Regions from separate parts of the Sediminibacillus dalangtanensis genome, predicted to be linked through region 1. Evidence: predicted binding sites of a transcription regulator. Region 1 holds the regulator's gene; each other region holds the start of a gene.
The links. Region 1 encodes CtsR, which represses protease genes until heat stress. Its sites were predicted from a motif close to ATGGTCAATAAAGGTCAAACA; they were not measured.
Positions count from the first base shown of each region.

Region 2: a site for CtsR is predicted at 1,669-1,689, ahead of clpP (ATP-dependent Clp endopeptidase proteolytic subunit ClpP). Genes of this name have one in related genera too.
Region 3: a site for CtsR is predicted at 4,478-4,498, ahead of ERJ70_RS02850 (ATP-dependent Clp protease ATP-binding subunit). Genes of this name have one in related genera too.

Region 1 is NZ_CP046956.1:4,075,159-4,082,227, reverse strand. It holds gene clpC (ATP-dependent protease ATP-binding subunit ClpC) at 107-2,560, opposite strand; gene mcsB (protein-arginine kinase McsB) at 2,585-3,649, opposite strand; gene mcsA (protein-arginine kinase activator protein McsA) at 3,646-4,197, opposite strand; gene ERJ70_RS19810 (CtsR family transcriptional regulator) at 4,216-4,674, opposite strand; gene ERJ70_RS19805 (MgtC/SapB family protein) at 4,862-5,512, opposite strand; rRNA gene rrf (5S ribosomal RNA) at 5,783-5,898, opposite strand; rRNA gene ERJ70_RS19795 (23S ribosomal RNA) at 6,285-7,069, opposite strand, start outside.
Region 2 is NZ_CP046956.1:2,820,839-2,827,907, reverse strand. It holds gene ERJ70_RS14195 (hypothetical protein) at 496-726, opposite strand; gene clpP (ATP-dependent Clp endopeptidase proteolytic subunit ClpP) at 1,015-1,602, opposite strand; gene ERJ70_RS14185 (response regulator) at 1,831-2,436, opposite strand; gene ERJ70_RS14180 (sensor histidine kinase) at 2,414-3,802, opposite strand; gene ERJ70_RS14175 (DUF6305 family protein) at 3,822-4,415, opposite strand; gene nikC (nickel transporter permease) at 4,539-5,453, opposite strand; gene ERJ70_RS14165 (ABC transporter permease) at 5,474-6,478, opposite strand; gene ERJ70_RS14160 (ABC transporter substrate-binding protein) at 6,573-7,069, opposite strand, start outside.
Region 3 is NZ_CP046956.1:536,572-543,640, forward strand. It holds gene ERJ70_RS02825 (tetratricopeptide repeat protein) at 1-646, opposite strand, end outside; gene ERJ70_RS02830 (hypothetical protein) at 1,000-1,404, opposite strand; gene mbcS (acyl-CoA synthetase MbcS) at 1,763-3,343, shown strand; gene ERJ70_RS02840 (hypothetical protein) at 3,483-3,632, shown strand; gene ERJ70_RS02845 (cupin) at 3,820-4,176, opposite strand; gene ERJ70_RS02850 (ATP-dependent Clp protease ATP-binding subunit) at 4,579-6,720, shown strand; gene ERJ70_RS02855 (ComEC/Rec2 family competence protein) at 6,971-7,069, shown strand, end outside.

The DNA.
Region 1 (7,069 bases):
GACACCATGAATGCCTATACTTGTTCCGACATGTCAGTATTATCACTGAACTTCTACTTTTTAAAATGAAAAAAACGGAAGGGATTTAACCTTCCGTTTTTCAAACTTAATCGACTGCCTTGCTTTTTTGTGCCGTAACGGTAAACTCATCATTTTTGTTGACATCGATTTTCACTTTTTGCCCTTTTTGAATCTTTTCTTTCAACAATTCTTCGGACAGTAAATCCTCGACATTCTTCTGAATGGAACGACGGAGAGGACGTGCACCATATTCCGGATCGAATCCTTCATTTGCGATTTTTTCTACCGCCTTATCGGATAAGGTGAACTCAATGTCCTGGTCTGCCAATCTTTTTTGCAGTTCATTCGCCATCAAGGTGACAATTTCATTCATGTGCTTTCTTTCCAGAGAGTGGAAGACGATTGTTTCATCAATCCGATTAAGGAATTCTGGGCGGAATGCTTTTTTCAATTCATCCATTACCTTATCCCTCATCCCTTTATAACCTTGATCCTCGTCTCCAAGATTGAAACCTACATACTTGTTGCGCTTCAATTCACTGGCACCTACGTTGGAAGTCATAATCAACACCGTGTTCCGGAAATCGACCAGTCTTCCTTTTGAATCGGTCAATCTTCCGTCTTCCAGTACTTGTAGGAGAATATTGAAGACTTCAGGATGTGCTTTCTCTATTTCATCGAGCAGCACAACGGAATATGGTTTCCTTCTTACTTTTTCTGTCAATTGTCCGCCTTCTTCATAACCGACATAACCCGGAGGCGAACCAACAAGACGGGATGTCGAGTGTTTTTCCATATACTCGGACATATCGATGCGAATCATCGCTTCCTCATCACCGAACATCGTATCAGCCAGAGCACGAGCCAACTCCGTCTTACCGACGCCTGTAGGTCCCAGGAAGATAAAGGAACCGATTGGACGTTTTGGATCCTTCAATCCGGCCCTGGCACGACGAATGGCTTTCGCAACGGCTTTCACCGCTTCCTCCTGCCCGATTACCCGATCATGCAATACTTCTTCCATATTAAGCAGGCGTTCGCTTTCGTCTTTGGTAAGCTTGGAAACCGGGACACCCGTCCATGTCGAAACGACACTGGCAATGTCCTCGACCGTCACTTCCGAGCTTTCCTGACCCTGCTGTTCCTTCCATTCTTCTTTTGTCTGATCCAGCTCATCTCTCAAACGCTGTTCGCTGTCTCTTAAAGATGCCGCTTTTTCAAATTCCTGGCTTTGAACCGCTGCGTCCTTTTCCTTACGAACTTCTTCCAGCTTTTGCTCCAAATCTTTCAGGTTTGGCGGAGCAGTATAAGAGCGTAGACGTACTTTCGAACCTGCTTCATCAATTAAATCGATGGCTTTGTCTGGTAAAAAGCGATCGGTGATATAACGATCAGATAATGTAACGGCAGCTTCGATGGCTTCATCGGTAATGGTGACACGATGGTGGGCTTCATAACGATCACGCAGTCCCCGCAAAATTTGCATCGATTGATCCATCGTTGGTTCATCAACCTGGATTGGTTGGAAACGTCGTTCCAGTGCTGCATCCTTCTCAATATACTTACGATATTCATCCAGGGTTGTTGCTCCGATACATTGCAGTTCTCCACGGGCAAGAGACGGTTTCAGAATATTGGAAGCGTCTATGGCGCCTTCTGCACCGCCAGCTCCAATTAGCGTATGAAGTTCATCGATGAATAATATAATATTTCCGGCCTGGCGTATTTCCTCCATTACTTTCTTTAAACGATCTTCGAATTCACCGCGGTATTTGGTACCAGCTACAACCGTACCCATATCCAAAGTCATGACTCGTTTATCACGCAAAATTTCCGGCACGTCGTTATTCACAATTTTTTGGGCAAGCCCCTCAGCCACAGCTGTTTTACCGACTCCAGGCTCCCCTATCAATACAGGATTGTTTTTGGTTCGACGGCTTAACACCTGAATGACACGTTCAATCTCTTTTCCACGTCCGATAACCGGATCTACGTTTCCGTCCTTGGCAATCGAAGTTAAGTCCCTTGCCAGTGAATCTAAGGTCGGTGTATTGGCGGCAGTTGATTGAGAACCATTACGGCCGTGCTGGCCAGCCGCCGATTCATTGCTGCCCAACAATTGCAATACTTGTTGTCTTGCCTTGTTCAGACTGACTCCAAGATTGTTTAAAACCCTTGCAGCGACACCTTCCCCTTCTCGGATAAGGCCCAATAGAATATGTTCCGTTCCTACGTATGAGTGCCCCAGCTTTCGAGCTTCATCCATCGAGAGTTCAATGACTTTCTTTGCACGCGGCGTATAATGAATCGTCTGTGACACTTTTTGTCCGCGTCCAATTAATTGTTCTACTTCTTCCTGGATTTTTTCCGTTTCAAGTCCGAGAGAGCTTAATGCTTTGGCAGCAATACCTTCCCCTTCTCTTACCAATCCTAATAGAATATGTTCTGTTCCAATATTGTTATGCCCTAACCTGACCGCTTCTTCCTGGGATAAGGCCAAAACTTTTTGTGCTCTTTCGGTAAATCGACCAAACATCATATCAGGTCTTCCTCCTTACATTAGTTAAATTTCCAGTTTAAACCGCTCTCTGATCAATGAAGCCCTAAGCACATCTCTTTCTTTTGCTGACAGCATTCTTTTTGCATAATGCTGTAAAAATCCGGGCTGGGACAGGATCATTAACTCGTTGAGAATGCTTTTCGAGATATCATTTATATAACCAACATCGATACCTAGCTGCACATCTGACAAGCATTTCGCAGCCTCTTTCGATTCAATGATCCGACTATGCTGAAGGATGCCATAGGAACGGAAAATCCTGTCTTCAAGCTGTAACTCTGATTGTTCTACCAGTAACTGCCTAGCTTTGCGTTCCTGATCGATCAGTTGATTGACGACACTCCGCAAGTCCTGGACGATGTCCTGTTCCGATTTTCCCAGGGTAATCTGATTAGAAATTTGAAAAATGTTCCCGATAGCTTCGCTTCCTTCGCCATATATACCTCTAACTACCAAGCCCAACTGGCTAATTGCCGGAATCATCCGATTGATTTTTTGAGTAAGAGCCAGGGCCGGTAAATGCATCATGACAGAAGCACGCATCCCGGTTCCTACATTTGTCGGACAGCTCGTCAAGTAACCACGCTTTTCATCAAACGCATAATTGATTCTTTCTTCCAGCCAATCATCAAAGGTAAATGCCTGTTCAAGTGCTTTTTCCAGTTGAAAACCCGGAAAATACAATTGAATCCGGATGTGATCTTCTTCATTCACCATTACCGATACTTGCTCATTGCTCGATATCAAGGCGGCAGCCTCTTCATCGTTCTCTGCCAAATGAGGGCTGATTAGGTGTTTTTCAACTAAAACTTTTTTCTCAATCGGCTTCAAGTCACGCATTTTAACGAGCGCCAGGTCATTATAGTTGGAAAAAGATTGATGCTCATATTCCTTCTGGAAAAACAAAAGCACTTTTTCCAAATCAGCCGAATCGGCAATGATCGGGAAAGGAACTTGTTCAAAGTTTCTTGCCAGGCGAATACGACTACTCATCACAATGTCACTATCCGGGCCTTCTTCCTTCATCCATGGACTGATTGCTTCATTCATAAATTGCTGTAAGCTCATTCTTCCTCACCTTCCCCGTCACGGTTAAGGTCTTTTTCCAATTGTTTAATTTTATCTCTCACCTCAGCAGCGCTTTCAAACTCTTCGTTGGCAATTAACTGCTTCAGTTGTTCACGGTACTCGCTTAACTTCCGTTTCTGTTGAATACCACTTCCAATTCTGGAAGGTATTTTTCCATGATGGGTTGTGTTCCCACTGTGAACACGGCGAAACACCGGATTGAGCCGATCAGAAAAGGTTTGATAACAATGTGCGCAACCAAACTTACCTATTCTGGCAAACTCCTGATAGGTCATGCCGCATTTCGGACAAGTGAGCCCCTTTTCAGAAGGTACACTGCTCGTATGCTGTTCACTAAAACCTGATCCAGCATCAAAATTAAACAAACCGGACAATAAATTATGCAAAGAGTATGCTTCGTCTTCATATCCCATATACCCTTTTTCTTTCGCACAATATTCACATACATGGATTTCTGTTTTATTACCATTGACAATTTTTGAAAAATGCAAGGTAGCTGGACGTTCATGGCATTCTTGGCACTCCATGCCAACTCCCCCTTCTGCCTAATATTTTAGAGTTGCAAGCATTGCGGTCATTATGCGGGACCGCACCTCATCACGAACCGGCAGTTGAAAGGCAAGAGTGCTGCGATCGATGGCACTTGCCATCATCTTTGCCTCACGTTTGGTAATCAACTCTTCCTCCAGCATTCGCTCCAATATATCCACAGCAGCCTGCTGTGTTACCGCAGGTTGAATCATTTTAATAATATCATCGATCAATTTTGCTTTATCTTCATTTTCAATTCTAATGATGCGAATATAGCCTCCGCCTCCACGTTTACTTTCGACTATATAGCCCCTTTCCACAGTAAAGCGGGTTTTAATCACATAATTTATCTGAGAAGGCACACACTGGAATTGGTTCGCTATTTCACTTCTTTTAATTTCAACCGCATTTTTATTATTCTCACGCAGAATCTCTTTTAAGTAACGCTCAATTACATCAGATATGTTACTCATTTGCCCTCCCCTCCTCAGCTTTGACTTTGACTATCTTTGACTTTACTTTTATTATACTCATCTTTTCCTGGGATGCAAATAAAAAAGTTCAGTAAATATCTTTTCCTTAAAAAGAATGAATAAACTTCCGTAATTTGATTTTTTGTTCTTGTTTTATATGAATTCTTCTTATGAATGAATAATCCCTTCAAATTTCCTTTACCCTTTTTAAATGTTCGAGGGAAGACATTTCTTCGATCAATTGATACTTATCAATTTGTGTTTTATTTTCTAGTTCGATAAACAGACTTCTTGCATCATCCTCTGCTCTTTCTACTTCCATTTTTTCAATTTTTGATTGATATCTTTCAAAAATACGAAGCAGGCTTTCAATTTTCAACCCTTCCTCGACAATCAATTCAAAATGAAGATTTGCCCGTTTTTTTAAAAATATTCTCTCCACCTGTTGCAGAAATACTAAGCTAAGCAAAATAATTAACGTAGCTACTGCAGCCAGGCTATACATCCCCGCACCTACTACAAGGCCAAGACCAGCAACCGCCCAAATGGATGCTGCTGTTGTTAAACCTCGGATATTAATTCCATGAACCATAATCGTCCCGGCACCCAAAAATCCTATTCCGCTAATCACGTAAGAGGGGATACGTGCAGGGTCAAATCGAACATTATCATACTTCTCCATAAATGTTTCAAACCCATATATGGATAAAAGCATCATCAAGCAGGACCCTACCCCCACTAATATATGGGTTCTAAAGCCTGCGGCATGGTTATTCCACTCTCTTTCAAATCCGATGAGGCCGGACAGCAGCAGGGCTACAAATAAACGGATTATCATTAAAGTAAAATCTTCATGAATTAAACTAGATAATTGCACTATACTTCCCCCTTCTTCTAATGAACTAAATACCCTTTACTGGCTAATTGAAATCGGGCTTTCTTTTATCTTATGTAGGAACGATGAATGGGAATGATTGTTTCTATTTTAAATTCTAACGACTCTTTTTAAAACTTTTTCTTCGTTTTTCCTTCCGAAAAGCAGGCCGATTTATATAACACAAAAAGACATCCTTGAACGAGACTGACTCATTCAAGGATGTCTTTGTTTGCCTGGCGGCGTCCTACTCTCGCAGGGGCAAAGCCCCAACTACCATGGGCGCTGGAGAGCTTAACTACTGTGTTCGGCATGGGAACAGGTGTGGCCTCTCCGCTATTGCCACCAGACCTGCAGGATGCAGGTCGTTCTGTGTTGTTCACAGGACGTGAACGGTTTTAACAGAACTTCCTTTGTGTACAACTTTAGAAAGTGTACCTTCAAAACTAGATAAGAAGGAAGACATCAACGAACTTCACACGTTTGAATCCAGCTCTGCGGGCTAGATGCTCGCGTCATAAGTCATTCCCCTACAAGCCCATAAAGCAGGGCTTTTCGGTGACTGGCTTATGCGTGTCGCATCTGACCAAGCCCGCGACGCTTTTTGTTTTAATCCAGTTACGGCTCCTAACAGCTAGTGTATAGTTCATCCAGCTTTTCGTACGCTCAAAGCGGCGTACTACCATCTGGCTGATCTATCCATACGCTGTTGACCAGTCGCCTTCACTTTTTGTTTTAAGTTAAGTCCTCGATCGATTAGTATCCGTCAGCTGCACGTGTCACCACGCTTCCACCTCGGACCTATCAACCTCATCGTCTCTGAGGGATCTTACTCATTTAAAATGATGGGAAGTCTCATCTAGAGGTGGGCTTCATGCTTAGATGCTTTCAGCACTTATCCCTTCCACACGTAGCTACCCAGCTATGCTCCTGGCGGAACAACTGGTACACCAGCGGTGTGTCCATCCCGGTCCTCTCGTACTAAGGACAGCTCCTCTCAAACTTCCAACGCCCACGACGGATAGGGACCGAACTGTCTCACGACGTTCTGAACCCAGCTCGCGTACCGCTTTAATGGGCGAACAGCCCAACCCTTGGGACCGACTACAGCCCCAGGATGCGATGAGCCGACATCGAGGTGCCAAACCTCCCCGTCGATGTGGACTCTTGGGGGAGATAAGCCTGTTATCCCCGGGGTAGCTTTTATCCGTTGAGCGACGGCCCTTCCATACGGCACCGCCGGATCACTAAGCCCGACTTTCGTCCCTGCTCGACTTGTAGGTCTCGCAGTCAAGCTCCCTTCTGCCTTTACACTCTGCGAATGATTTCCAACCATTCTGAGGGAACCTTTGGGCGCCTCCGTTACTCTTTGGGAGGCGACCGCCCCAGTCAAACTGCCCACCTGACACTGTCTCCGGACCGGATCACGGTCCTGGGTTAGAAGGTCCGTACAGCCAGGGTGGTATCCCACCGGCGCCTCCACCGAAGCTAGCGCTCCGGTTTCTAAGGCTCCCACCTATC
Region 2 (7,069 bases), 1.3 Mb from region 1:
CTGTCTCGGTTATAAGGCAGCCTGCCATTTTAAAACTTCTCAAGCTATCACCTTGGTGGGAACAGAAGAAAGAAACTTCAAAATTGGCATTCTATTGTTAACGCAGTGGAAGCATAGTGAAGGAGGACCTCAAACTCAACTTGTTATGTTATCTCCTGCTGCGGCAAGCGAAGCATTCGCCTTCTTAACAAGAAGATAGAAAGTAAAATCATTGTTAAATATATTTGCAACAAATAGGAAAAGGTTCTTTTCGCAGACTTTGTTGCTTTTCCTGTTTTATCGTTTTGTTGGAAACCCCGACGTTTTGAATGCGCCTTTCTGACTTCTTATATATTGAGTTGGAGTTTGGCGCTGCGGAAATACCCTGCGCTTTCCGCGGGCGGCTGGTGAGCTTCCTCGAGCTGACGCTCTGCGGGATCTCACCGATGCCTTTCCTCCCGCAGGAGTCTCCGGGTACTTCCGCAGCTAGAACAGCTTCCTGTTTATAAACGAGTATTAGACGTTTTTTCTTGATTCACTTGGTACTACAAGCAATGTCTGATCAAATACATAGCTAGGAAAACAAGCAGAAAGTCCAAGAGAACCGAGAAAAGACGGAACACTCAACTTTTTTATGAAGAGAAGTACATGCTTCCTGACAAGCTTTTTTAAGATGTTTTGTTGGGATTCCAGGGAAAAGGTTTCTGCACTTACGATAATCAGCATGCTTCTTAGCGCAGGTAGCATACGTAAACTCCAGCGGGAAAAGCGCGAGCTGAAGATCCACTTGGTAAAGGGCTTTTCTTTACCAAGTTAGCTGAAGCCGTGCCCGCGGAAAGCGAAGTATGCTACCAAAGCGTTGAGTTTGAATAGGCAATGGCACTTCCACTTACAGTTACTGCGCAGCTTGCATTTTCACGAAAACACTCGTTTAAACAGAAAAACCGGACGATTTCGAATCCTTAGGATTTCGAATTATCGTCCGGTTCTTTCTTTGGGTATTATGTTTTTGACCCAGGCTAATTGTTTTCTTATTTACTCAGGCTTTTTTTCCATTACTTTGTCAATCAGACCGTATTCAACAGCCTTGGAAGCTTCCATGAAGTTATCACGGTCGGTATCACGCTCAATCACTTCTAATGGTTGACCGGTACGCTCAGAAAGAATGTGGTTCAGCTTACTGCGCATCTCAATAATTCTTCTGGCATGGATTTCGATATCTGCTGCCTGGCCTTGCGTACCACCAAGCGGCTGATGGATCATGACCTCACTGTTAGGAAGCGCATAACGCTTGCCAGGTTCACCGGCTGCCAGAAGGAAGGCGCCCATAGAAGCTGCCATTCCGATACAGATGGTAGAAACATTCGGTTTGATGAACTGCATGGTATCATAAATTGCCATGCCGGCCGTGATTGAACCACCTGGCGAATTGATATAAAGCGAAATATCTTTATCCGGATCTTCAGCAGCAAGGAAAAGCAGCTGTGCGACGATGGTATTGGAAACATTGTCGTCGATTCCGCTTCCCAGCATGATAATGCGGTCTTTTAACAGACGGGAATAAATATCATATGCACGTTCTCCACGGTTTGTTTGCTCAATTACTGTAGGTATTAAATTCATTGGATAGTTCCTCCTTTTTTAGTTCTTTCATCCTTATGATGAATGACTAATTTCATCTTACTCTAATAGGTCAATAAAGGTCAAACAAAAAACACTTTGCATATGTAAGAAGTGTTCGACCTTTTTTGCCGGTTGAAAAAACCGAATGCATCGCCGTTCACAGTAAGAATTTTGGTCTATAACCATCGTTCCCTGATTTCTGATAAATAAACTTAACAAGACGGCTGTTTACGTTATTTTGTATTTGTTTTTTGGCCTTCCCTTGCTGCCATATTCGGATAAGACTGTAATTTCCCCACGCTCGGCCAGATAATTCAAATAACGGTGGACCGTTTGATAGGCAACCGGCAAACTGGCTTGTATTTCTGAAATCGTCAACGGCCGTTCCTGCTGGTAAAGAAAATGCTTGATTGTCCGCAATGTTTCGGCTTTGATGCCTTTTTCTACAAAAACATTTTTTTGTCCCGCCGTCAACTTGCCAATCTTCAAGTTGAGTCGAATGCGCGATAGTAAGTCAGGGGCTTTTATCGGCTTCAAAGCAAAATCCGTGGCGCCTGCCTGGAGAAATTGGTCGGCAATTTCATGGCGCTCATCGACCGTCAAGATGATGATCGGAACGGAATCATCCAATTCACGGATGGCTTTTGTTGTTTTCAATCCGTCCCAATCCGGCATATGGTAATCGATCAGCACAAGGGAGGGTTCCATTTTTTGAAAAAGCTCCACGCCGGATTTTCCGGTAGAAGCCTCACATGTCTCCCATTCGCCAAAGGAACAAATTTCTTTGATGGTAAAACGAATATCTTCGTTATCATCGATAATCAATATCATCATGGGCCCCTCCTTGCCCGGAAGACACCGGCAGGTAAATATCCATTTGTGTATGACTGCCGGGGGTACTTGAAACGAAAATGGAGCCGTGGTGATTTTCGACCACCCGCTTCACAAAGGATAAGCCGATTCCTGACGAGTCTTTCGTGCTAAAGCCTTCCTTCCATATTTCCTGCATAAGCTCCTCCTTGATCCCTGGGCCATTGTCTCTGATTTGAAAACGAATTGTATCATTCACTTGTTTGACATCGATTTGGATAAATCCTGCTTTTCCTTCAAAAGAAATGATTGCATTTTCCAGTAGATTGGCAATAGCCCTGGCAAAACGGATTTTATTGACATGGATACAGGGCAGGTTTTCCTGCACTTCCATTTCGAGACGGATTTTTTGATCGTCCAGCGCTAAATGACTGATTACATAACGAAGAAATTCATCTATATGGATCTCTTTTTTTGTATTCTCATAGAGAATTTCCGAAATCATTTCATTCATCTTTTCAATCGAATGATCGACCCGTGTTAAATAATCCTTTAGCTTTTTATCTTCCGATTTTTCATATTTCATTTCGATTAGGGAAATTAATCCCCGTACGGATACCAATGGAGTTTTTAAGTCATGGACAAGTGAATGGATTTCCTCGTACACCTTTGATTCTGTTAGGGCGAAACGGGTTTCCTTGAGTTCTTTTTCTTGTACTTGGAACCTTTTCAGGGTGGTGATCTGCATGTTGAATAAATGGACCAGCAGCGCGAAGATAACGGCAATGAGAAAAAAGATGGCGAACAGAACAAAATAAAGCGCTGTAAATAATTGATCCTCGGTGATAAAACTATCGGCGGTTTTCAAACTGACCGCCAAATCATCTGCCCCGAAGCTCCATTTGGAAAGCACAGGAATCAGGTTTAAACATTGCATTGCGGTGATCAAAAAAAATAAAATGACGGCAAACGTTAAATAATAATATCTTTGTCCGGTAATATAGGTGTTTAAAGCCAAGAGAAGACCCAATGATAAAAAATGCGGTGCGTAGGAGGACGATTCTCCATGAAACTGATTGATAAAGAAGACAGCTGTTATGGTGGCAGCAATATAACACAACGAAAAAGCAGTACTGTTTGTATTCTTGGCTAAGGCACTGACAATCAGCAAGGTGCTGAAGTAAATCAAAAAATAAAGAAAACCATTTCTGGATATGTAGGCGAACGAGGCTATCAGCAGTTGCCCGCTATCCATGATGTTCATGCTTTCCTGCAGCCTGTCGATGATGAAGGAAACCCATTCAGCCGACAAACTAGGGAAAAACAACCCATAGGTTAATAAAAAAATTCCAATCAGCCCAGGAATGGTATTATTCTTGTATTCTGCCATATTTCCCCTTTCCTCTCCGTTAGCGAAATGCCGAATTCAAAGGTGTGTGCAGGTCTTCTAAATCCTTTACAAGGGTAACAGGAACATTGGCGGCATCCATCAACTCGATGATTTCTGATGAGCTGCTGATTGATTTCAAACCTAGAAAATAGTCAGCATGCGGAGCAGTTGCTTTTATCAACTCTACGGTCTGTTTATCCTGTCGTTTGGTTTCGGCCACATGCAGAATGATGACCGGTAATCCCCTTAATTCCGCTTCATTAAGCAATTGCTTGGTCCTTTCCATTTCCTCTGTAAATGTCCTGTTTCGGTATTGCAGCCCATATGGACTACTGCCGACGATGATGACGAGCGTACGATAATCGTAAAGGTCCGATGCCAAAGCACGTGGCCGGTAGTCTCCTTCAAGATGTAAATCCTCCGCGATTTTGGCCAACAACAAATTTTCTGGCGCTTGCCCGGCGGAAGTGAGCAAAACGCTTTCTTCGCCGATCGGTGCTGGTAAATTCGGATACGAGTTGATAGCGTTCGTTGCATCCTGGCCACCGAAGGGAGAGGCAGCCAGCAGGAAACCGACGACGAAACAACCGATGACAGCGCTTGATTTTTTCATGTCTGTACCTCCAGTTTCCAACAAAACAAGGTAAAGCCAGTCCCGGCTTTACCTTTAGTTTACACGATTTCCAGACTCGATGGACATCCAATTTAGCCATCCAAGATACTTGTCTTAGAACGCTTATTGCTTAAGTCGTGGATCCAATGCGTCACGCAAACCGTCGCCGAATAAGTTGAATCCTAAAACGACCAGGAAAATGGCCAATCCAGGGAAGGCGACCACCCAAGGGGCAGTCTGTAATGCAGCTCTCCCATCACTGAGCATTGCGCCCCATTCCGGTGAAGGAGGTTGCGCCCCCAGGCCAAGAAAACTAAGACCGGCAGCATCAAGAATGGCTGTCCCAATGCTGAGCGTGGCCTGGACGATGATTGGTGCGAGACAATTCGGCAAAACATGCTGGAACAGAATCCGGTTGTTTTTAGCTCCGATCGCTCTCGCTGCTTCAATGTATTCCGTTTCTTTCACGGATAAAACGGTGGAACGGACGATTCGTGCGAACTGTGGGACGCCGACGATGCCGATGGCAATCATCGCATTTGTTAAGCTGGCCCCTAGCACGGCGACTAATGCGATGGCCAGCAGGATGCTCGGAAACGCCATCAGGATGTCGATCACGCGCATGATGACCTGGTCGACCCAGCGGCCGAAATATCCGGCGATGCCGCCGAGCAAAATCCCGATTACTGCAGATATCCCGACGGCAATCAACCCGATTTGAATGGAAATCCGCGTGCCATATACAATCCGGCTGTAAATATCTCTCCCCAACTCATCTGTACCGAGCCAGTGATCGCCAGAAGGAGCGAGGTAGCGGTCAAGCAATTGCTGATCTGTCGGGTCGTGGGTAGCCACGACGGGTGCCATTGCTGCCACGACGAGCAAAAGCAAAATGATAAGCAGGCCGATAAAGGAAGTCTTGCTTCTTATCAATCTGCTAAAAGCATCGAGCCACAGACTGGAGGACTTGGGTGTCGCCGTTGTTTTCGGCTCTGGCACTTCCGGTGGTGTCGGAGAAGTTTGTGGTATTGCTGCCATCTTAACATTCACATCCTTTCTTAATCGTAGCTGATCCTCGGATCAAAATATTTGTACAATACATCGGTGATCAGATTAACCAGAACAAAAATAACAGCGATAATGAGAATGGAACTTTGGACAACCGGGTAGTCCCTTCCCATGACTGCCAGGTAGACATAACGGCCGATCCCTGGCCAGGAAAAGATGGTTTCTGTCAGTACTGCTCCGCCAAGCAGGAGGCCGAATTGCAGGCCGATGACGGTCAATACCGGGAGAAACGCATTTTTTAGAGCATGCTGGAAAACGATCAGATGGCGGGCGAGGCCCTTGGCGCTTGCCGTTCGTATGTAATCCTGTTTCATTACTTCGAGCATGCTGGACCGTGTCATCCTCGCAATGATTGCCATCGGTATGGTTCCGAGTGCGATCCCGGGCATCAGCAAATGGGAAAACACATCTTTAAATGCTGCCCAATTGCCGGTAATCAAGCTATCCAGCAAATAAAAATTGGTGATGGTATGAAGTTCAATGTCGTTCGAAATTCTACCAGAGGCAGGCAATATATTCAGTTTGACGGAAAACAGCCAAATCATCATCAAACCAAGCCAGAAAATCGGCAGGGACACACCGAACAATGCTCCGCTCATACTAAGATTGTCGAACCAGGAGTACTGTTTGACTGCAGCGATTACCCCTGCCAATATCCCGACAACCATGGCCAATATCATGGCAAAAACCGTTAATTCCACAGTAGCAGGAAGTCTGCTCGCAATTTCAACGCTTATTTCTTCTTGGGACTTTACCGATTCCCCTAAATCCCCTTGAAGGATTTTTCCTACAAAACGGCCATATTGGACGACATAAGGATCATTCAATCCTAGTTCCTCCCTGAGCTGTTCCAGCTGGGATTCCGTCGATTTCTCACCAAGCATGCTCCTTGCCGGATCGCCTGGTATCAAATGAATCAACGAGAAGGTCAGGATCGAAACCCCGAGAAGGACAGGAATCAGCATGACCAGTCTTCGCAAAATATATTTGAGCATCACTTTTCCTCCTTTCCATAATAAGGGTGAAGATGAGAGAAGTTACCTTGGCTGCAGCCAAAGTAACTTCTGGACAGGATTCATATAAGACGGATTAGCGACTGATATCCAGGAAGTTGAACGGTTCGCTTCCAGTCGGGTGCGGAAGATAATCGACTACATCCTTGCTGGCTGCAAGGGGTGGTGTCGTATGGGCGATCGGGAACCATGGCGCATCTTCGTGGATGATTTCCTGTGCTTCCATATACAGCTCCGAACGTTTTTCCTGATCCATTTCTGTCTGTGCTGCTTTTAACAAGTCGTGCACTTCATCGCTCTTGTAAAAAGCAACGTTTCCTGCAGAGCCCATTTTGGCATTGTCTTTATCAAGCAATACGTACAGGAAGTTGTCAGGGTCCCCGTTGTCCCCGGTCCAGCCAAGGAAGGCCATATCGTGCTCGCCGTTTTCCGTGGCAGCGAGATGGGTATCCCAGTCGTTCTCCACGATTTCCACTTCTATATTAACTTCTGCAAGCATTTCCTGGATTGCCTGTGCTGTAACTTTCGGCTGCGGCAAGTAAGGACGTGGATTGGCCATGGAATAAAGCTTTA
Region 3 (7,069 bases), 560 kb from region 1:
TGTCGAGCAGTAAACGGCTGGTTTCCGGATCAGTCAGGCGATCGAAGCTGACCCTCTCGAAATGCTGCGGGTCTGAAGAAGCAACCTTTTTCACATCCGCATACCGCTGTCGATAGCGCTGAAAGTCCAAGTGCCCTTGCATGTCACGGGCAAAAGCGTCTTCTGGTGCAAAGTCGGCAAAAATGTTCAGTGTCTTGTAAGCTAATAGCATTTGACCGTTCCGACGGTATTTGTAATAAGTATTTTTGAGCAATTTATGGATGGGTTCATTGGCAGCAAAGCTGTCGAATAAGGTGAGTATATAGGCGGTTTCCAAGGGAGAGTGGCTGGCGGCTATTTTTTTGTACAGTTGATTAAAGCTGATCGATCGGAATGAAGGATGGTCGGACAGCACCTGGAGTGTGAGCGGATGTGTTCCGGAAAAGCTGATTCCTCTGGCGAGTGCGCGGTGGAGAAAGGATCCAAGTTTTATGTGTTTGGCCCGGATGCCGTTGAGCGGCTTATTTTTGTACATATATAAGTAATAACAGGCGTCGTTCCGGTCAACCGCTTCGATAATCTTACACGAACGGTACACCACCATTTGCTGCGGTTTCAAGTCGATTGTCTTCTTATTAGCCATTAAGGTAACAGTTTCCCTATTCATGACAATCCCTCCTTCATATTTGTAACTAGCATATCACAAAAAACCAAGCATTTCCCCCCTCACAAATTAAGAAAACATAAATATTCAAGAACAGAAGAGATCCGGGGACAGTCCCCGCCCCGCGGTAGGGTCAGTCCCTAAAACCCAGTTTAGCCTCGACCGAATTGCCGAAAACCCCATTAAACCAGGATTTTACCCCCATCGGGGTCAGTCCCCAATACGGAGAAAGGACTGACACCACGCAGCAGGAGGGACTGACCCCCGACTCTGATCCTGTCCGGTTTGGCTGGTACTGGTCTCGAAATGTAAAAAGGGACAGTTCCGTTTGATAGCGGGGACTGTCCCTTGTATTATTAGTCTTCAATCATGGCGAGGTAGCGTTTGGTTTCTCCGTTGTGTTCGGCGATCAGTATGTTTTCTTTATCGGTAGCATAAATGGCGGTGCCGGCAGGGAGTTTGGTCGCCATGTTATCGGTGAATTCATCTCCCTCTGAATAAGTGGATTCAATGGTTCCGATTTGTTTCTCTTTGGTCACATCCATGGATTCGAGCGACTTCAAGTTGGTTTTATATATCCGTTTTTTCCATTGGAACACATCGGCATTCTCGTCTTTTTTCAGGATTTGTTCCACATCAGGGTATGCCTGATTGTGAATCCCTTCATTCCCTGATGATTTTTCTTCTGAATTTGTGGAAGCGCAGGCAGTTAAAACGACGGACAGCAACAGGAGAAGAAGCAGACGAAACCTCATGATCATCACGCACCAATCTTAATTTTTTTCCAATCAAGTTTAGCAGCCTGGCCGGTCCTGAAGGGGAATTCCGTCTTACTGAAAACTTGACTGACTTTGCTAAAGTATTCACCGATTTACTTTTGTTAAAACTTGCTAATCTACAAAAGTTTATTTTCTTACCAAAGACCTACAAAACGACCTACCCCCCACACTTTTTCCCGCATCATTCCCCCCTTGTAAAAGCTGGAACCAAATTTTATCATATTATTGATAGCGCTTCCATAAAGTTTTCATAAGTTTTCTTACTTTTCATAGACATTAGTAATTGATATAATGACTAGAAATTAATACCTGATACTAAAAAGAAATGAGGGATGAACGGATGGATAAAAAAGAGCTGATTGCTCCGGAAAATTACAACATTGCAATGGAAGTAGAGAAGTATGCCAGCGGTCCGGAACGGAAGGCGTTGATTTATGAAGATAATGAGGGAAACCAACAGGAAATCACCTATCAAGAGCTGCTGGTTAACGTTAACAAGATCGGAAATGTGTTTTTATCCAATGGTCTCAAAAAAGGGGACAAGGTATTAGTCATGATGCCCCGGTTGATCGAGTCGTACCAAATTTACATGGCTGCTCTTAAAACCGGTGTTATTATCATTCCTAGTTCAGAGATGCTGCGCACGAAGGACTTACAGTACCGGGTCACACATGGAGAAGTTGCTGGTATCATCAGCTATCATCCATTTGTTGAACAATTCACAGGAATTAAAGAATATGATGAATTAATCAAGTTTTCGGTCGGCGGTGAAGTGGAAGGATGGCATCACCTTGACCAACTGAAAGAAAAGGCGTCAGATCAACTGGAAATGGCTTCGACGACCAGGGACGATATCGCCTTTCTTCCATACACGTCTGGAACGACCGGCAATCCAAAGGGGGTTGTCCATACACATGGCTGGGGTTTTGCCCATCTGAAAACGGCAGCGAATAACTGGCTGGCAATCGAAGACGGAGACGTAGTTTGGGCGACAGCTGCTCCAGGCTGGCAAAAATGGGTGTGGAGCCCACTTTTGTCTGTACTCGGTTCCGGTGCCACCGGACTGGTTTATAATGGAAAATTCGAGGCGAAGAAGTACTTGTCTCTATTAGAAAAGCATGAAGTAAATGTTCTTTGCTGTACTCCGACGGAATATCGGTTGATGGCCAAGCTGGATAATTTGGACAGTTACTCGTTAACCAAGCTGCACAGTGCCGTATCGGCAGGAGAGCCTTTGAACCGCGAAGTAATCGATACATTCCGGAAGTACTTCGATATCACGGTGCGTGATGGTTACGGGCAAACTGAAAACACCCTGCTGCTCGGATTCATGAAAGGTATGGAGGTAAAACCCGGATCAATGGGCAAGCCCACCCCAGGTAATGAAGTCGAATTGATCGACGAAGATGGAAACCCGGTGGCAGTTGGCAAGGTCGGGGATATTGCCATACCGCTTGATACGCCTGCCTTGTTCAAGGAATATTATAAAGATCCGGAACGTACCAAAAAATCGCTGCGAGGTAACTATTATGTCACCGGCGACCAGGCATCAAAGGATGAGGACGGCTATTACTGGTTCGAAGGGCGAAGTGATGACATCATCATTAGCTCTGGTTACACAATCGGGCCGTTCGAGGTGGAAGACGCTTTGGTCAAACATAAAGCGGTCAAGGAATGTGCCGTCGTAGCCAGTCCCGACCCGGACAGAGGTAATGTGGTCAAGGCATTTATTGTCCTTCAGCCGAATGTAGATAAAAATAAGGAAGGCCTTGTCAAGGAATTGCAGGACTTTGCCAAAAAGTGGACCGCTCCTTACAAGTATCCTAGAAAAATAGAGTTTATCGAGGAGCTGCCGAAAACCTCTTCAGGTAAAATAAGAAGAATCGAACTGCGCCAAAAAGAAAAAGCAACCACTAACTAATAGGCGGGGACAGTCCCTTGTTCTCAGAACCAGGGACTGTCCCCCAACGCTTTAGAGTGATAAAGGGGTATTTGCGAATCTAGTAGGATGTGTTATGCTTGGGATAAATGAAGAGCTATTCTAATAGGAGGAGAACAGATTGAAAATCTTACGCGAACTTGGATGGGTTGTACTGCTGGCTTCTATTTTGATTATGATTCCCTTCAAGGTGATCGGTCCGCTTCAGCAAGAATTGCCGAACACAGAAGCGGAAGAAAGCTCGTCCGTCAATGAATCGGTTCATGAATAGCTGTTCAGGTAACTACAATCCTGATTGCAAATGCGCATTTATATAAAGAAATATTTTTCTTACATTTACTAAGCCATTCCGGAAGCGGAATGGCTTTTCTTAATCGAAAGCTATGATAGACGATAATGTAGATTATTGGAGTTCCTCTTCCTCCTTTTAATTAATACTCCTATTTGTTTAATACGCATCATCTCTCTAAAGTTGTCAAAGATGAAGTGGTTAGTTCTTCGCTTTCTATAACGATTGCAGTTAAACCTGTACTTGTTTTCGTTTCGTGCCATTCATCTTTATCCCAAAATACCGCTTCGCCACAATGAATTTTGAAATACTCATCCGTTTCGCCTCTAACCCAACCTTCTCCGTTTACAATTAATAGTAGCTGAGGGACAACAGCTTGATGATAACCAATTATTCCATTACCATCTAAGTGCATACAAGCAATATGAGCTGCTTTCTTTGTCTGCGTAATTCGTGAAATCACAAAATCAGAGTCGAATTTTGTGATTTTCTTACCTGTCTCTTTTTTAAAGTGATATATTTCCATAATACCTCCGACATCTACTACTTTATTGCCCTCTCGGTTGTTTTCATTCATAGTTTATCACCTATTAATCATGCGGAAAATATTGATAGCCTTGTTATCATCCAGTTGTTCATCTACACAATGTTTAACAAAATCCTCTGCCTATTGGTAATTGAGAACAAACAATAAATTTGACCATTTTTGATTAAAGGAATAAAATAGCGGGTAATAGGATGAAAGCAAGGGTTTATCCTTCTCAACCTCAGACAGGCTAATACAGCCAATTCTAAATTTATTTATAAAAATTCTAATGTAGGGGTTGAAAGTCAAAGAAAGTCAAACTATAATAAAAGTAAGGTCAAAGATAGTCAAAGTCAAAGACCAAACTACTTACCTTATATATCTGAAGGAGGGAAAGCGAATATGCAATGCCAAAATTGCGGTGTTCGTGAAGCAACCATTAATGTAAACCTTCGTTTTAATAATCAAACACAACAATTGAACTTATGCGAAACGTGCTTTCAAGAAATAAAAAATAGTGCAAAAAATCCATCCGGCTTTTTCAACCAAGGCGGTATGGACTTCAACCAATTCTTTGGCGGGGGAGCTTCTCCGTTTGAAGGATTCCAGCAAGGAGGCGGTCAGGCGCAACAACAGCAAGCCAACGGCGGAAAAGGCGGCGGTTTGCTGGACGAGCTTGGCAGAAACCTCTCACATGCTGCGAAAGCAGGTTTGATTGATCCGGTTATCGGACGTCAAAATGAAGTGAAACGTGTGATTGAGACATTAAATAGAAGGAACAAAAACAATCCGGTTCTTATCGGGGAACCTGGTGTAGGGAAAACGGCGATTGCAGAAGGCCTTGCCTTGAAGATCGCTGAAGGCGACGTTCCTGCTAAACTGATGAACAAAGAAATTTATCTGCTGGACGTAGCCTCTCTGGTAGCCAACACAGGCATCAGAGGCCAGTTCGAAGAGCGTATGAAACAGCTTGTATCCGAACTGCAAAACAGAAAAAACGTCATCCTGTTTGTCGATGAAGTACATCAACTAGTCGGCGCAGGTACAGCTGAAAGCTCCCAAATGGATGCCGGCAACATCTTAAAGCCCGCTTTGGCTAGAGGGGAACTGCAATTAGTCGGTGCAACGACGTTGAAAGAGTACCGCAAAATTGAGAAGGACGCAGCGCTGGAACGCCGTTTCCAACCAATTATTGTGAAAGAGCCAAGCGTCGAAGAAGCAGTGCAAATCCTGCAAGGGCTGCAAGAGCGTTATGAAAACTACCATCAAGTAAGCTATACAGACGAAGCCATCCGCGGTGCGGTAACGTTGTCACAGCGTTACCTACAGGACAGATTCCTGCCGGATAAAGCGATCGACTTGATGGATGAGGCGGGAGCGCGTTTGAATCTTGCCAATTCCCAATCCGATAAGGATGCCATCCAAAAACGCCTGGATGAGCTTCATGAGGAAAAAATGCAAGCGGCAGAAAAAGAGGACTATGAACGTGCTGCCAACTTGAGACACCAGGAAATCAAGCTGGAAAAACAACTGGAAGAAGCAACAGAGGCACCTGCTGCCGAAGTGACAGTAGAAGATATTCAGTTGCTTGTAGAAGAAAAAACCGGTATTCCGGTTCGGAAAATCCAATCCGACGAGCAGCAAAAAATGAAGTATTTGGCAAAAAATCTTTCCGAAAAAGTAATTGGACAAGATGTTGCGGTGCAAAAAGTGGCCAAAGCTGTACGACGCAGCCGCGCCGGCTTGAAATCAAAACATCGTCCAATCGGTTCCTTCCTGTTTGTCGGCCCGACTGGTGTTGGTAAAACAGAATTGACCAAGGCGCTGGCAGAAGAGCTTTTCGGTACAAAAGAATCGTTGATCCGTCTTGATATGAGTGAGTACATGGAGAAACATTCTGTGTCTAAAATCATCGGTTCCCCTCCAGGTTATGTCGGCCATGAGGAAGCCGGACAACTGACAGAACGTGTGCGCCGCAATCCGTACAGCTTGATTTTGCTGGATGAGATTGAAAAAGCTCATCCGGACGTCCAAAACATGTTCCTGCAAATCATGGAAGATGGTCATCTAACCGACAGCCATGGCCGCAGGGTGAGCTTTAAAGAAACAGTCATCATTATGACAAGTAATGCGGGAACCGGCGACAAGCAAATTTCAGTTGGATTCACCAACACAACAAATGAAGCAGTTTCAACCCTGGAAAATCTCAGCGAATACTTCAAGCCAGAATTCTTGAACCGGTTCGACGCAATCATTCCATTCAATGAATTACAAGAATCCGACTTAATTCAGATTGTCGATTTGATGATTGCCGAATTGGAAGAAACGTTGAAAGAAGAAGGATTGACCATTACGATTTCCGACGATGCGAAAAGATACCTTGCTGACAAAGGATATGACCCTCGCTTCGGTGCAAGACCGCTCCGCCGTGTCATCCAAGAAAAAGTCGAGGATGGTATCACCGACCTCGTATTGGATGAAGAAGATATCAAGTCGATAAACGTCGAACTTGTGGAAAATGAAATCAATGTAGTAAACGCATAAGCAAGAAATGTGGCTGGTCCCTGATAGGGGCCGGCTTTTTTACATATTCAAAAAGCATTTGTTTTACAAAGACGGTTATTCCCTATGCTGAAACATTCAGGAAGCTTTCAAGCGAAATGAATACTGCTGCTGCAATCAAAGCGAATGTTTTCTTTTTGGTTTTTCCTGCTCCAGTCGGCTTCCCACCGCATAAAACCACGGGTTCTTTCTAATTATAAGGTTAACCATCACGTTGACGGAGGTTTTTTATGTGGCAAGGCTGATTGCTGCTTTTGTTATGGTATGTTTGATTGCGATAATCCTCCCTATTACTGCAGCCGGCCGCCATGCAGAAAACGAGCTGCAGGTG